2 regions of the Clavibacter rahimiani genome follow, and region 1 is predicted to be linked to the other one. Evidence: riboswitches for the same ligand, from Rfam matches in the RefSeq annotation. Region 1 holds a riboswitch; the other holds the start of a gene.

What was found. Region 1 has a riboswitch for thiamine pyrophosphate ahead of thiM (hydroxyethylthiazole kinase). Riboswitches for the same ligand answer to the same signal wherever they lie in the genome.
Region 2: another riboswitch for thiamine pyrophosphate. It lies ahead of ACT7CP_RS07085 (ECF transporter S component); the one in region 1 lies ahead of thiM (hydroxyethylthiazole kinase).

The regions. Positions count from the first base shown of each region.
Region 1 covers NZ_CP199790.1:2,342,650-2,348,396, reverse strand. Annotated here, with positions in the region: gene ACT7CP_RS11135 (cupin domain-containing protein) at 1-260, opposite strand, end outside; gene ACT7CP_RS11130 (bifunctional hydroxymethylpyrimidine kinase/phosphomethylpyrimidine kinase) at 418-2,721, opposite strand; gene thiM (hydroxyethylthiazole kinase) at 2,718-3,545, opposite strand; TPP riboswitch at 3,536-3,627, opposite strand; gene ACT7CP_RS11120 (nitroreductase family protein) at 4,251-5,192, shown strand; gene ACT7CP_RS11115 (hypothetical protein) at 5,219-5,747, shown strand, end outside.
Region 2 covers NZ_CP199790.1:1,483,695-1,489,441, forward strand. Annotated here, with positions in the region: gene treY (malto-oligosyltrehalose synthase) at 1-1,138, opposite strand, end outside; gene glgX (glycogen debranching protein GlgX) at 1,135-3,339, opposite strand; gene ACT7CP_RS07080 (hypothetical protein) at 3,540-3,872, shown strand; TPP riboswitch at 3,968-4,068, shown strand; gene ACT7CP_RS07085 (ECF transporter S component) at 4,104-4,754, shown strand; gene ACT7CP_RS07090 (ABC transporter ATP-binding protein) at 4,757-5,747, shown strand, end outside.

The DNA of each region.
Region 1 (5,747 bases):
ATGTACACGGATCCGCCGGGACCGACCTCCACCACCTGGCCGTCGCGCGTGCCCACGCGGGCGATCCCGGAGGTCACGTGCAGGGTCTGCCCGAGGACGTGGGAGTGCCACACGGTGCGGGCGCCCGCTGCGAAGACGACGGACGCGACGACGGCGCGCTGCGCGGGCGTCTGCGGGGTGGAGAGCCAGCGGAGGCGGACGTCGCCCGTGAACTGGTGGGCGGGCATCGGGACGGCGGGGGTCTCGGCCTGGACGCGCATGCGGGGTCCTTCCTGTCGGGCACGCAGGATGCCCGGGTCGTGGAACGGGGAGCCCCGGCGCGGGTGGTCGCGCCGGGGCACGCGCATCCTCCCGCGGGTGCGGCTGGGAGGGGGCCGGGGCGTCCCCAGGCTGATCCGCGGGCGCGGCGCCCTCCGATCAGCTGAGCGCCTCCGGGGCGCGGAAGAAGTCGCGCTCGTAGGCCGCGGAGACGCGGGACGCCTCGAGCATCGCCGCGCGTCGCCCGGGTCCCGCGAGAGCGGCCGCCTCGTCGACCAGCGCGCACGCGCGCTCCGTGGCAGCCGCGAACGCCGGATCCGCGTACGTCTCCAGCCACGCCGCGTACGGGTGAGTGGCGCCGGACGCCGCCGCCGCGGATCCCGCCGTCCGGAGGCGCGTGCCCACGTCCGCGTAGATCGTGAAGCACGGCAGCAGCGCCGCGACGAGCACGGCGTAGTCGCTCGTCGCCGCGTGCGCGAGGAGGTGGTCGACGTACGCGCGCGTCACGGGTCCGACGACTGAGGGCGCGGGGTGGCGCGCCAGCCACTCCTCGTGCAGCGCGGACTCGGCGGCGATCGCGTCCGCGGCGGAGCGTGCCCAGGCGACCTGCGCCTCGGGCGTCGGCGCGAGCTGGCTCGCCCGCGCGAGCACCCGCGAGTAGGCGCGGAGGTAGATCGCGTCCTGCGCGAGGTAGTGCGAGAACCACGCCTCCGGCAGCGAGCCGTCGCCCAGGCGGCGGACGAAGGCGAGCTCGTCGATCTCCCGGCGGAGGTCCGCGGATCCCGCCCACATCTCCGCCGAGATCGGGGCCGCGTGCGTCCCCGCGGCGTCCCACAGCGCGCGCAGGTGGTCGAGCGGGCCGGCGCCGGCGCCCACGTCGAGGTCCTCGGCGTGCGCGAGGGATCCGGTGAGCCAGCCCTTCGCCTCCGTGAGCGCCGCGAGCCAGTCGCCGCGGCGCGGGTGCAGCGTCGCGAGCGCGCTCGACAGCGAGCAGCCGGTGCCGTGCGTGCTGGTCGTCGCGATGCGCGGGCCGGCGACGACGTCGACCGCGGCCTCCGCGCCCGGCGTGCCCGACGTGCCCGGCGACACGAGCGCGTCCGGGCAGTCGTCCTCGCGCAGGTGGCCGCCCTTGACGATGACGCGGACCCCGTGCCGGTCCGCCAGCGCGCGGCCCTGCGCGAGCGCCTGGTCCCAGCCGTCAGCCTCGCGCTCGCCGAGGAGGGCCGCGAGCTCGGGGAGGTTCGGCGTCACCACGTCGGCGAGCGGCAGCAGGCGGCGGAGCGCGTCGGTGGCGTCGTCGTGGAGGAGGGCGTCGCCGGACTGCGCGACCATGACCGGATCCAGCACCACGACGGGCGGGCGCACCGCGCGCAGCCAGTCCGCCACCTCGTCGACCACGGCGGCCGAGCCGAGCATGCCGATCTTCACGGCGTCGATCGCGACGTCGTCCGAGACGGCGTCGAGCTGCGCGCGCAGGAACGCCACGGGCGGCACGTGGATCTCCCGCACGCCCCGCGTGTTCTGCGCCACGAGCGCCGTGACGACGGCCATGCCGTAGCCGCCGTTCGCCGCGATGGACTTGAGGTCGGCCTGGATGCCGGCGCCGCCCGTCGGATCCGTGCCCGCGATGCTGAGGACGCGCGGGACGCGGGTCGGGTCGGGCACGGGGTGCGGGGTGCCCGTCGCGTCGGCCGTCGCCGGGGCCTCGGCCGTGGCCGTCGCGGCGCCCTGCGCGTCCGCCGCCGCGTGGTCGCCCTCGCCGCCCTCCCCGCGCACGCGCGCCCACGCCGCCGCGAGCTCGCGCGCCGCGGCAGCCGGATCGTCGGCCGCGCAGATCGCCGACACGACGGCCGTGCCCGCGCCGCCCGCTGCCGCGATCGCCGCGACGTCCCGCACGTCCACGCCGCCGATCGCGACGCACGGCACGGGGGAGAGGCCCGCGATGATCCCGAACCCGTCGTGGCCGAGCGGCGCCGGGTGGTCGGGCTTGGTGCTGGTGGGGCGGATCACGCCCACTCCGAGGTAGTCGACCGTCCCGGCCGGGAGCGCGCGCACCGCCTCGACGTGCGCGGGCGTGTTCGCGGTGAGGCCGACGACGAGCCGCCGGTCGGGGCTGGCCGCGTCGAGCATCCGCCGGACGAGGTCGGCCGGGACGTCGGACTGGCCGACGTGCACCCCGTCCACGCGCGTGCCGCGGGCGAGGGCCGCCAGGACGACGTCGACGCGGTCGTCGACGAGCAGCAGCGGACGGGCGGCGTCCGGGTGCGCGGACGCGTGCGCGTCGATCGCGTCGGCGGCGGCCGTCACGGTCGCCAGCAGGGCGGCCGCGCTCGCGTGCTTGTCGCGGATCTGCACGGCCGTCGCCCCGCCCGCGACCGCCGCCGCGACGACCGCGGGCACGCCGCGCTCGCCGCAGAGCGCGGGGTCGGTGACGAGGTAGACGGAGAGGGCGAGCGCGCTCACGAGAGGCGCTCGCGCTGGGCGACGAGCTCGGGCGTGACGGCGTCGAGGGCGTCGAGGAGCGCGACCGCGAACGATCCGGGCCCGCGCGCACCCTCGGCGGCGACCTCGGCGGCGATCGTGTAGACGCTCGTCGCGGCCACGGCGGCCCGCAGCGGATCCGGGTCCAGCGACACGTACGCCGCCATCACCGCGCCGAGAGCGCAGCCCCCGCCGGTCACCTTGGTGAGGAGCGCGTCGCCGGTGTGCACGCGCACGACGCGGTGGCCGTCCGTGATGTGGTCGACGGGCCCCGAGACGGCGACGACCGTGCCGTAGGTGCGGGCGAGGAGCGTCGCGGCGTCGAGCGCGGCCTCCACCGCGTCGGTCGCGTCGACCCCGCGGCCGCCGGCGCCGCCGGTCGCCAGCGCGATGACCTCCGACGCGTTGCCGCGCACGATCGTCGGCGACAGCGCCACCAGCTCGTGCGCGAGCCGGGTCCGCACCGGCAGGGCACCGACCGCGACGGGATCCAGCACCCACGGCGTGCCCGCCTCGCGCGCCGCGTGCGCGGCCTCGACCGCGGCCTCCCGCTGCTCGGCGTGCGGCGTGCCGAGGTTGACGAGCACGCCCGACGCGATCCGCGCGAACGGCCCCGCCTCGGTCGGCACGTCCGTCATCGCGGGCGCGACGCCGAGCGCGAGGAGGACGTTCGCGGTGAAGCCGGTGACGACCGCGTTCGTGATGCACTGCACGAGCGGCGTGCGCTCCCGCAGCAGGCGGAGGAGGTCCGCCGAGGCGGTCCCCGCTCCCGTGGTCTCGTGGGTGGACGGGCGCGCAGCGCTCATGATGACATCCCTCCGCCGGTGCGAACCGGATCAGGTGCGACGGGTCTCATCTCAGCCCTCGTGGGCACCCCGTGTCAGGGATCCACACTAGGGGGCGCGCGGCGGCTCGAGGCGCGTGATGTAGTCGCTCGCCGTCGGCGCGCGACGGACAGCCCTCAGTAGCCCGTACCCAGATGATCCATGAGTCGGGAGATTCAACTGCCGTGCGAGTGGAGAGACTTCCTGACTGAGCACGCGTCTTGCTGAGGTGACGCATCGCGCGGCACGCAAAGCCCGAACCACGGCGCACGATGCGCAGATGCAATACGTTGCCATTTCGCGCGTTGCCGCTTGGGTCTCGTCGCGTCAGGCTTCTCATAATTCGCTATCCGGGGAAATTTACATATGCGCTTTGCGGTCACCGCGCGCACCATACAGAAGGCATGTTGGTGTGTCAATAGCGTGGCGATTCGTGCCTCAGCTGCATACGCTTCAGTCCACGCCGATGCCGATCAGGCTTATTCGGCGGCTAAGGAAAAACTGACAAGCGAAGGAGAATGAAATGACGAGCACTGTGAAGACAGCCCTCCTCCAGGAGGGCGCTTGCAACCTGGTACAGATCGTCCCGAAGCCCCGCCTGAAGCCGAAGCGGGCGCGGCTGTCCTAATTGTTCGCAGTGGGGTCCGGCGCAGCCGGGCCCCACTGCCTTAGCCGAAGGATTGAACCATGGTTGTCAGCGCTGCCGCATCACTTCAATATGATTCGGAGGGGCGCGCGTGGCTTGAATGGTCCACGTCGGAGCCCGCGGTCCTCCTCGATCCTCATGTGGCCCAGGACATAGCATCTCAAGGGGCGCTGACATGCGAACCTACGAAAGGCGTGTCTCCTGACATTCGCGCTCGCCTGCAGGCTTCCGGTCGTCAGCGGGTATCGGGGTACCACGCCGCGACAAAGGATCACCCGTTCCTGGATATGTCGCGCGGAATGGCGGCACGCGTTGAAGACGCAAGGATCATGGCCGGTTATGTGGAGGCTGACGAGTATCCCGACGTGTATCTCGATCTCCCGTGTCTCTCCACGCACCCCTTGGAGCGAGCGAGCGATCTCGGTCTGGATGCTCTTCGAAATTCAGACCTACATCAGCTTGCGGCGATTCTTGCCGGTGTGTTCGGTCAAACACATCGCCAACCTGCGTACTACGATCCCGATACGGGATACCACCAGGTAGAGCTGATCTATCGGTCAGTGCCGAGTGGAGGAGCACGTCACCCTACGGAGTGTTTCGTCGAGGTACTGAGGTCTCCGAGGTTCATTTCCGGCAATTACTACTTTGACACGCGATCCAACGCACTGGTGCGTGTCAACGACCAGCCGCCAAGCGGCACCGACGCTGAGGAGCTTGCATCCGACGCGGACTGGGTGCTGGACGTGAGACTGGCGCCCGTCGTGCGACGCGCGATGTTCCGGTACCGAGACCCGCGGAGCTTCCGCGCGCTACTCGTCGACGCTGGTCACGCCGATGGACAGTTGCACGCCCTCGCGGCCTTTTGCAACTGGCGCTACAGCTCGGCGACCGACATCGACCTGCAATATACCGTCGATCGATACGGAATGGGTCCCGCAGAGGCTCCCGTACTAATTCGAGGGAGGCTGGAAGGTTGGCTTTGATCACGCGATCAATTGATCATCTCGGAATGAGCTACATCCCGAGCTTTTGGGCGGAGTCGAATTGGGCACGCCCATATCGTTTTCTGGAGATTGCGGCTGACGCGCCCGGCATGGACGTGTCTCACCTCGGGCCTCGTCGATACATGTACGACAAGATCGTCTCAGGATTCGACTTCCACGGTGCCGTGAGGCGTCGTAGCCTCGCGGCGGACGCAGGAACGTCGATGCTTCGTCCTGCATTCGAGTCCATCTTGCGCTGTCTCTATCAGATTCTCGCCGAAGAGCCTGCACTCCTTTGCGGTGTCGTGACGAGCGACGTGGAGGACTGGAAAGATGCGGCTTGGATCGTCGACACACAACCGCGCTCGTTGCGACAGGTGCCGCGCGCGCTCTTGGCAAGCGATTTTGCCTCCATGATCCAGGGGCAGGGGTGGGGGAATGGGCCTGGGCTCGGGGTGGTATTCGGCATCGCCTGGGACCGGGTCGAGGATGCGCCAGAGCAACTCGAGCGCTCGTACGCGAGAGCCCTGGTCTCCGTCGGCAGTGCTGGTCAAG
Region 2 (5,747 bases), 860 kb from region 1:
GGTAGCTGCGGTAGACGGGGAAGGTGGCGAGCAGCTCGGCGATGGCGTCCGCGGCGTCGGCGGGCGCGTCCTCCACGAGGCGCTCGAGGCGGAGCACCTCGCTGCGGAGGATCCCGTCGGCGATGGCGCGCTTCGTGCCGCGGATCATGTCGGCCCAGTTCGTGAGCTCGCCCTGGGGCAGGCCGCGGAGCGCGGCGTCGAGGTGGTCGAGCTCGACCTGGCCGTCGGGGTCGACGAGCACGCGGTCGATCTCCGCGAGCGCGTCGTAGCCCGTCGTGCCGGCGGTCGCCCAGTCGGTGGGCAGCGTCTCGCCGGGCTCGAGGATCTTCTCCACGAGCACGTACGCTCCGCCCGTGAGCCGCGCCAGGTCGTCGAGGTAGCCCTTCGGGTCGAGCAGGCCGTCCGGGTGGTCGACCCGGAGGCCGTCCGCGAGGCCCTCGCGGAACCAGCGGGAGATCTCCTCGTGCGACTCCTCGAAGACCCGCGGGAGCTCGACGCGGATGCCCGCGAGCGTGTTGACCGCGAAGAAGCGGCGGTAGTTGAGCTCGGCGTCCGCGCGGCGCCAGTTGACGAGCTCGTAGGACTGGCGCTCGTGCACCGTGCGGGCGTCCGCCGCGTCCTCGGCCGTGCCGGGCGCGACGGGGAACCGCTGGTCGTAGTACCGGAGCTCGACCGTGCCGTCGTCGCCGCGGGCCAGCTGCAGCTGGTCGAGCTCGTCGTCGCCGTCGCCGAGCACGGGGATCCGCACCTTGCCGCGGCCGAAGTCCCAGTCGATGTCGAAGGCGTCCGCGTAGCGGCTCGCGGTGCCGTGCGTGAGGAGGTCCCACCACCACAGGCTCTCCACGGGCGTGGCGACGCCGACGTGGTTCGGGACGATGTCGACGAGCACCCCCATCCCCAGCTCGTGGGCCCGGTCGGCGACGGCCTTCAGGCCCGCGGCCCCGCCGCGCGTCGGGTCGACCTGCGAGTGGTCGACAACGTCGTAGCCGTGGTCGGATCCGGGCTCGGCCGTGAGGATCGGGCTGAGGTACACCCAGTCCGCGCCGAGGTCCTTCACGTAGGGCAGCTGCTCGGCCACGGCGGCGAGGTCGAACGACTCCCGCACCTGGAACCGGTAGGTGGAGATGGGGGTTCTCAACTGATGTCGCTCCTTGGATCTGCGGCGGGCCGGTCGGCCTGCGAGTGGGTGAGGACGGCGAGGCTGGCCGCGACCGAGTGGTCGGGCTCCACCTCGGGCTCGGTGTAGGCGCGCAGCACCACGAGCGCCTTGGCCGCCACATCCACGACGCTACTCGCGCGGAGGGCCGTCGAGTCGGCTCCGACGCCCGCGGTGTCGATCACGGTCTCCCACGCGTCCGCGTACTCGTCCGACGGGAGCGTGAAGGACACCGGCTCGTCGTGCGCGTTGAAGTAGAGGAGGAAGTGGGTGTCGTAGATGTCCTCGCCGCGGCGGTCGCGCCCGCGGATCCCGTTGCCGTTGAGGAACATGCCGATGGCGCGGAGGCCGGACTCCCAGTCGTCGTCGACCATCGGCGTCGCGTCGGCGTCGAGCCACACGATGTCGGGGAGCGGCTCGCCCTCGCCGCGGCGCACGGGCCGGCCGTCGAAGAAGCGCCCGCGCCGGAAGGTCGGGTGCTCCTTGCGGAGGCGCACGACGCTCGCGGTGAACTCCGCGAGCGGCTGGTCGGCCTGGTCCCAGTGCACCCAGCTGATCTCGTTGTCCTGCGCGTAGGTGTTGTTGTTGCCCTGCTGGGTGCGGCCGAGCTCGTCGCCGTGCAGGATCATCGGCACGCCCTGCGAGAGCAGCATCGTGGCGAGCATGTTGCGCTGCTGGCGGCCGCGGAGCGTGGCGATCACCGGGTCGTCCGTCGGACCCTCGACGCCCATGTTCCACGAGCGGTTGTGGCTCTCGCCGTCGTTGTTGTCCTCGCCGTTGGCCTCGTTGTGCTTCTCGTTGTACGAGACCAGGTCGGCGATGGTGAAGCCGTCGTGTGCGGTGATGAAGTTGATCGACGCGACCGGGCGGCGGCCGGAGTGCTCGTAGAGGTCGGCGGAGCCCGTGATCCGCGCCGCGAACTCCCCGAGGGACGACGCCTCGCCGCGCCAGAAGTCGCGCACGGTGTCGCGGTACTTGCCGTTCCACTCGGTCCACTGGGGCGGGAAGTTGCCCACCTGGTACCCGCCGGGGCCGACGTCCCACGGCTCCGCGATGAGCTTGACCTGCGACACCACCGGGTCCTGCTGCACGAGCTCGAAGAAGGTGGCGAGCTTGTCGACGTCGTAGAACTCGCGCGCGAGCGCCGACGCGAGGTCGAAGCGGAAGCCGTCGACGTGCATCTCGGTCACCCAGTAGCGCAGCGAGTCCATGATCAGCTGCAGCGAGTGCGGGTGGCGGACGTTGAGCGAGTTGCCGGTGCCCGTGTAGTCCATGTAGTAGGTGGGGTCGTCCTCCATGAGCCGGTAGTAGGCCTGGTTGTCGATGCCCTTGAACGAGAGCGTCGGCCCGAGGTGGTTGCCCTCGGCCGTGTGGTTGTAGACCACGTCGAGGATGACCTCGATGCCGGCCGCGTGCAGCGCCCGCACCATGGACTTGAACTCCTGCACCTGCTGGCCGAGCTCGCCCGTGGACGAGTACGCGTTGTGCGGCGCGAAGAACCCGATCGTGTTGTAGCCCCAGTAGTTGCGGAGGCCCTTCTCCAGCAGCGTGTTGTCCTGCACGAACTGGTGCACGGGCATGAGCTCGATGGCGGTGACGCCGAGGTGCTGCAGGTGGTCGATGACCGCGGGGTGCGCGATGCCGGCGTACGTGCCGCGCAGCTCCTCGGGGATCCGCGGGTGCAGCTGGGTGAGCCCCTTGACGTGCGCCTCGTAGACGACGGTCTCGCTGTAGGGCGTTCGGGGGAGGCGGTCGCCGTCCCAATCGAAGAACGGGTTGACGACGACGCCGAGCATCATGTGCGGAGCCGAGTCCTCGTCGTTGCGGCTGGACGGGTCGCCGAACTCGTAGGCGAACAGCGACGGGTGCCAGTCGAACTCGCCGCAGGTGGCCTTGGCGTAGGGGTCAAGCAGGAGCTTCGCGGGGTTCGACCGGTGGCCGTTCTCCGGCTCGTAGGGCGCGGTCACCCGGTAGCCGTAGCGCTGGCCCGGCTGCACGTGCGGGAGGTAGCAGTGCCAGACGTGGGCGTCGACCTCGGTCACGTCCACGCGGGTCTCGGTGCCGTCCTCGTCGATGAGGCACAGCTGCACGGCGTCGGCGATCTCGCTGAAGAGGGCGAAGTTCGTGCCGCTCCCGTCGAAGGTCGCGCCGAGGGGGTAGGGGTTTCCGGGCCAGGTGTGCAAGTGGTCCTCCAGTTGGGTCGACTCGTCCACCGGCGGGGCGCGCGTGCGCGGGTCCGTCGGGGGCGGGGCAGGCGGTGGATCCGCGTGGGCCGCAACGGCGGGAGGCCGGATGCGACGCAGCGACGCACCAGGGGCGAGGGTACCGCGAGGACCCGGATCGACCCGCATCCTCCGCGGGCCCGCGGGGTACGGTGGGACCCATGACCAACCTCGTCGCACAGCTCGCAGAGAACGTGAAGAACGCCGGAGTGGGGACGGTCTACGGCGACCCCCTCGACATCGACGGCTCGACCATCGTGCCGGTGGCATTCGCCTGGTACGGCTTCGGCGGGGGCAGCGACCTGCCCGACTCCGACGGCAACGTCGCGGGCGGCGGCGGGGGCGGCGGCGCGACCTGGCCCATCGGCGCGTACATCGCGACCGACGGCGAGGTGCGCTTCCAGCCGAACGTGATCGCGCTGCTCGCGGTCGCGACGCCCGTCATCTGGATCTCGGGCAAGGTGCTCGTCAAGCTCATCAAGACGCTCAAGTAGCGCCTCCCCACCGTCCGCCGCGGAGCGCGGGTGCCCTCGGGCGTCCGCGCTCCCGTGCGTCCGGGGCGTGCCGCTCGCGCTAGGATCGCGGTGAACACGGGAGTCCGGTGAGCCGGGCTGAGAGGAAGATCCCCAATCTTCGACCGTCGAACCTGATCTGGATCATGCCAGCGCAGGGAGGCTTTCATCTCGTACCCGTGCCCTCTTCCGCATACCAGAAGGGCACGACAAGTGACCGCATCACCCTCGTCCACCGCATCCGCCTCCGTCGACGCGGACCCCCGCGTCCCGCGCTCCGGCCTCCGGGCCCGCTGGCGCGTCATCGACATCGTCGTGGCCAGCGTCCTCGGCGTCGCCTCCGGGCTCGTCTTCGTCGTCTGGAACACGGCGTCCGTCCCCGTCAGCGGCCTCTTCGAGCCCCTCCTCCCGGGTCTCCAGGCCCTGGCCGGCGGCGGGTGGCTCTTCGCCGGCGTCCTCACCGGCATCGTGATCCGCAAGCCCGGCGCCGCCCTCTACGGCGAGCTGCTGGCGGCGTTCGTCTCGATGCTCGTCGGCAACGTGTGGGGCGTCGGGACGCTGCTCTCGGGCCTCACGCAGGGGCTCGGCGCGGAGCTCGTCCTCCTCGTCTTCCTCTACGCGAACTGGCGGGCCTACGTCGCCGTCCTCGCGGGCATGGGCGCGGGGCTCGGCATGGCGATCACCGACCTCATCACCTACTACCCGGGATCCAGCCCCCTGTTCGTCGCGATCTACACCGGCGCGGCGCTCGTGTCCGGCGCTGTGATCGCGGGCATGCTGTCCTGGCTCGTGGCGCGGGCGCTCGCCCGCACGGGCGCGCTGTCGCGCTTCGCCTCGGGCCGCGACACCGCGGCCCGCGTCTGACCGTGCGGCGTCCGGGCCGCGGGGCGCCGCCCGCCCGGGTCCCGCTCCCCGGCGTGGAGGTTTCGGCCGACGTCCGCGGCGGGGCGTCCGTCCGCGCCGCCGGGTGGGGCTGGCGCCACGCCGGCCGGAGCGCCTGGGCCGTGCGCGACGTCGACCTGGCGATCGAGCCGGGGGAGCGCGTGCTCCTGCTCGGCGCGTCCGGGGCCGGCAAGACGACGCTCATGCACGCGCTGGCCGGGGTCCTCGGCGGCGACGACGAGGGCGAGACGCGCGGATCCCTGCTCGTGGACGGCCGCGATCCGGCGTCCCAGCGGGGCCGCGCCGGGCTCGTCCTGCAGGACCCGGACGCCCAGGTGATCCTCTCCCGCGTGGGCGACGACGTCGCGTTCGGCTGCGAGAACCTCGGCGTCCCGCGCGACGAGATCTGGCCGCGCGTGCGCACCGCTCTCGACGCCGTCGGCCTCGACGTCGCGCTCGATCGCTCGACGACCGCGCTGTCCGGCGGGCAGAAGCAGCGGCTCGCCCTCGCCGGCGTGCTGGCGATGCGGCCGGGGCTCCTCCTCCTCGACGAGCCCACCGCGAACCTCGACCCCGAGGGCGTCGGCGAGGTCCGCCGGGCCGTGGAGGCGGTGGTCGAGGCGACCGGCGCGACGCTCGTCGTCATCGAGCACCGCGTCGCCGTGTGGCGGGACCTGGTCGACCGCGTGGTCGTCCTCGCCGCCGACGGCGGGATCCTCGCCGACGGCGCACCGGACGACGTCCTCCGCGAGCAGGGCGCGTCGCTCGCCGCGGTCGGCGTCTGGGTCCCCGGGCGCGAGCCCGCGGCGCCCGTCCGCGTGGCCGCCGCCCCCGTGCCGCTCGTGCGGGCGGAGGGCCTCGCCGTCGGGCGGGGTCGCGGCGCGGCCGTGGCCGACGCGATCGGCGTCCGCCTCTCCGCGGGCCGGACCACCGCGCTCACCGGCCCCAACGGCGGCGGCAAGAGCACGCTCGCCC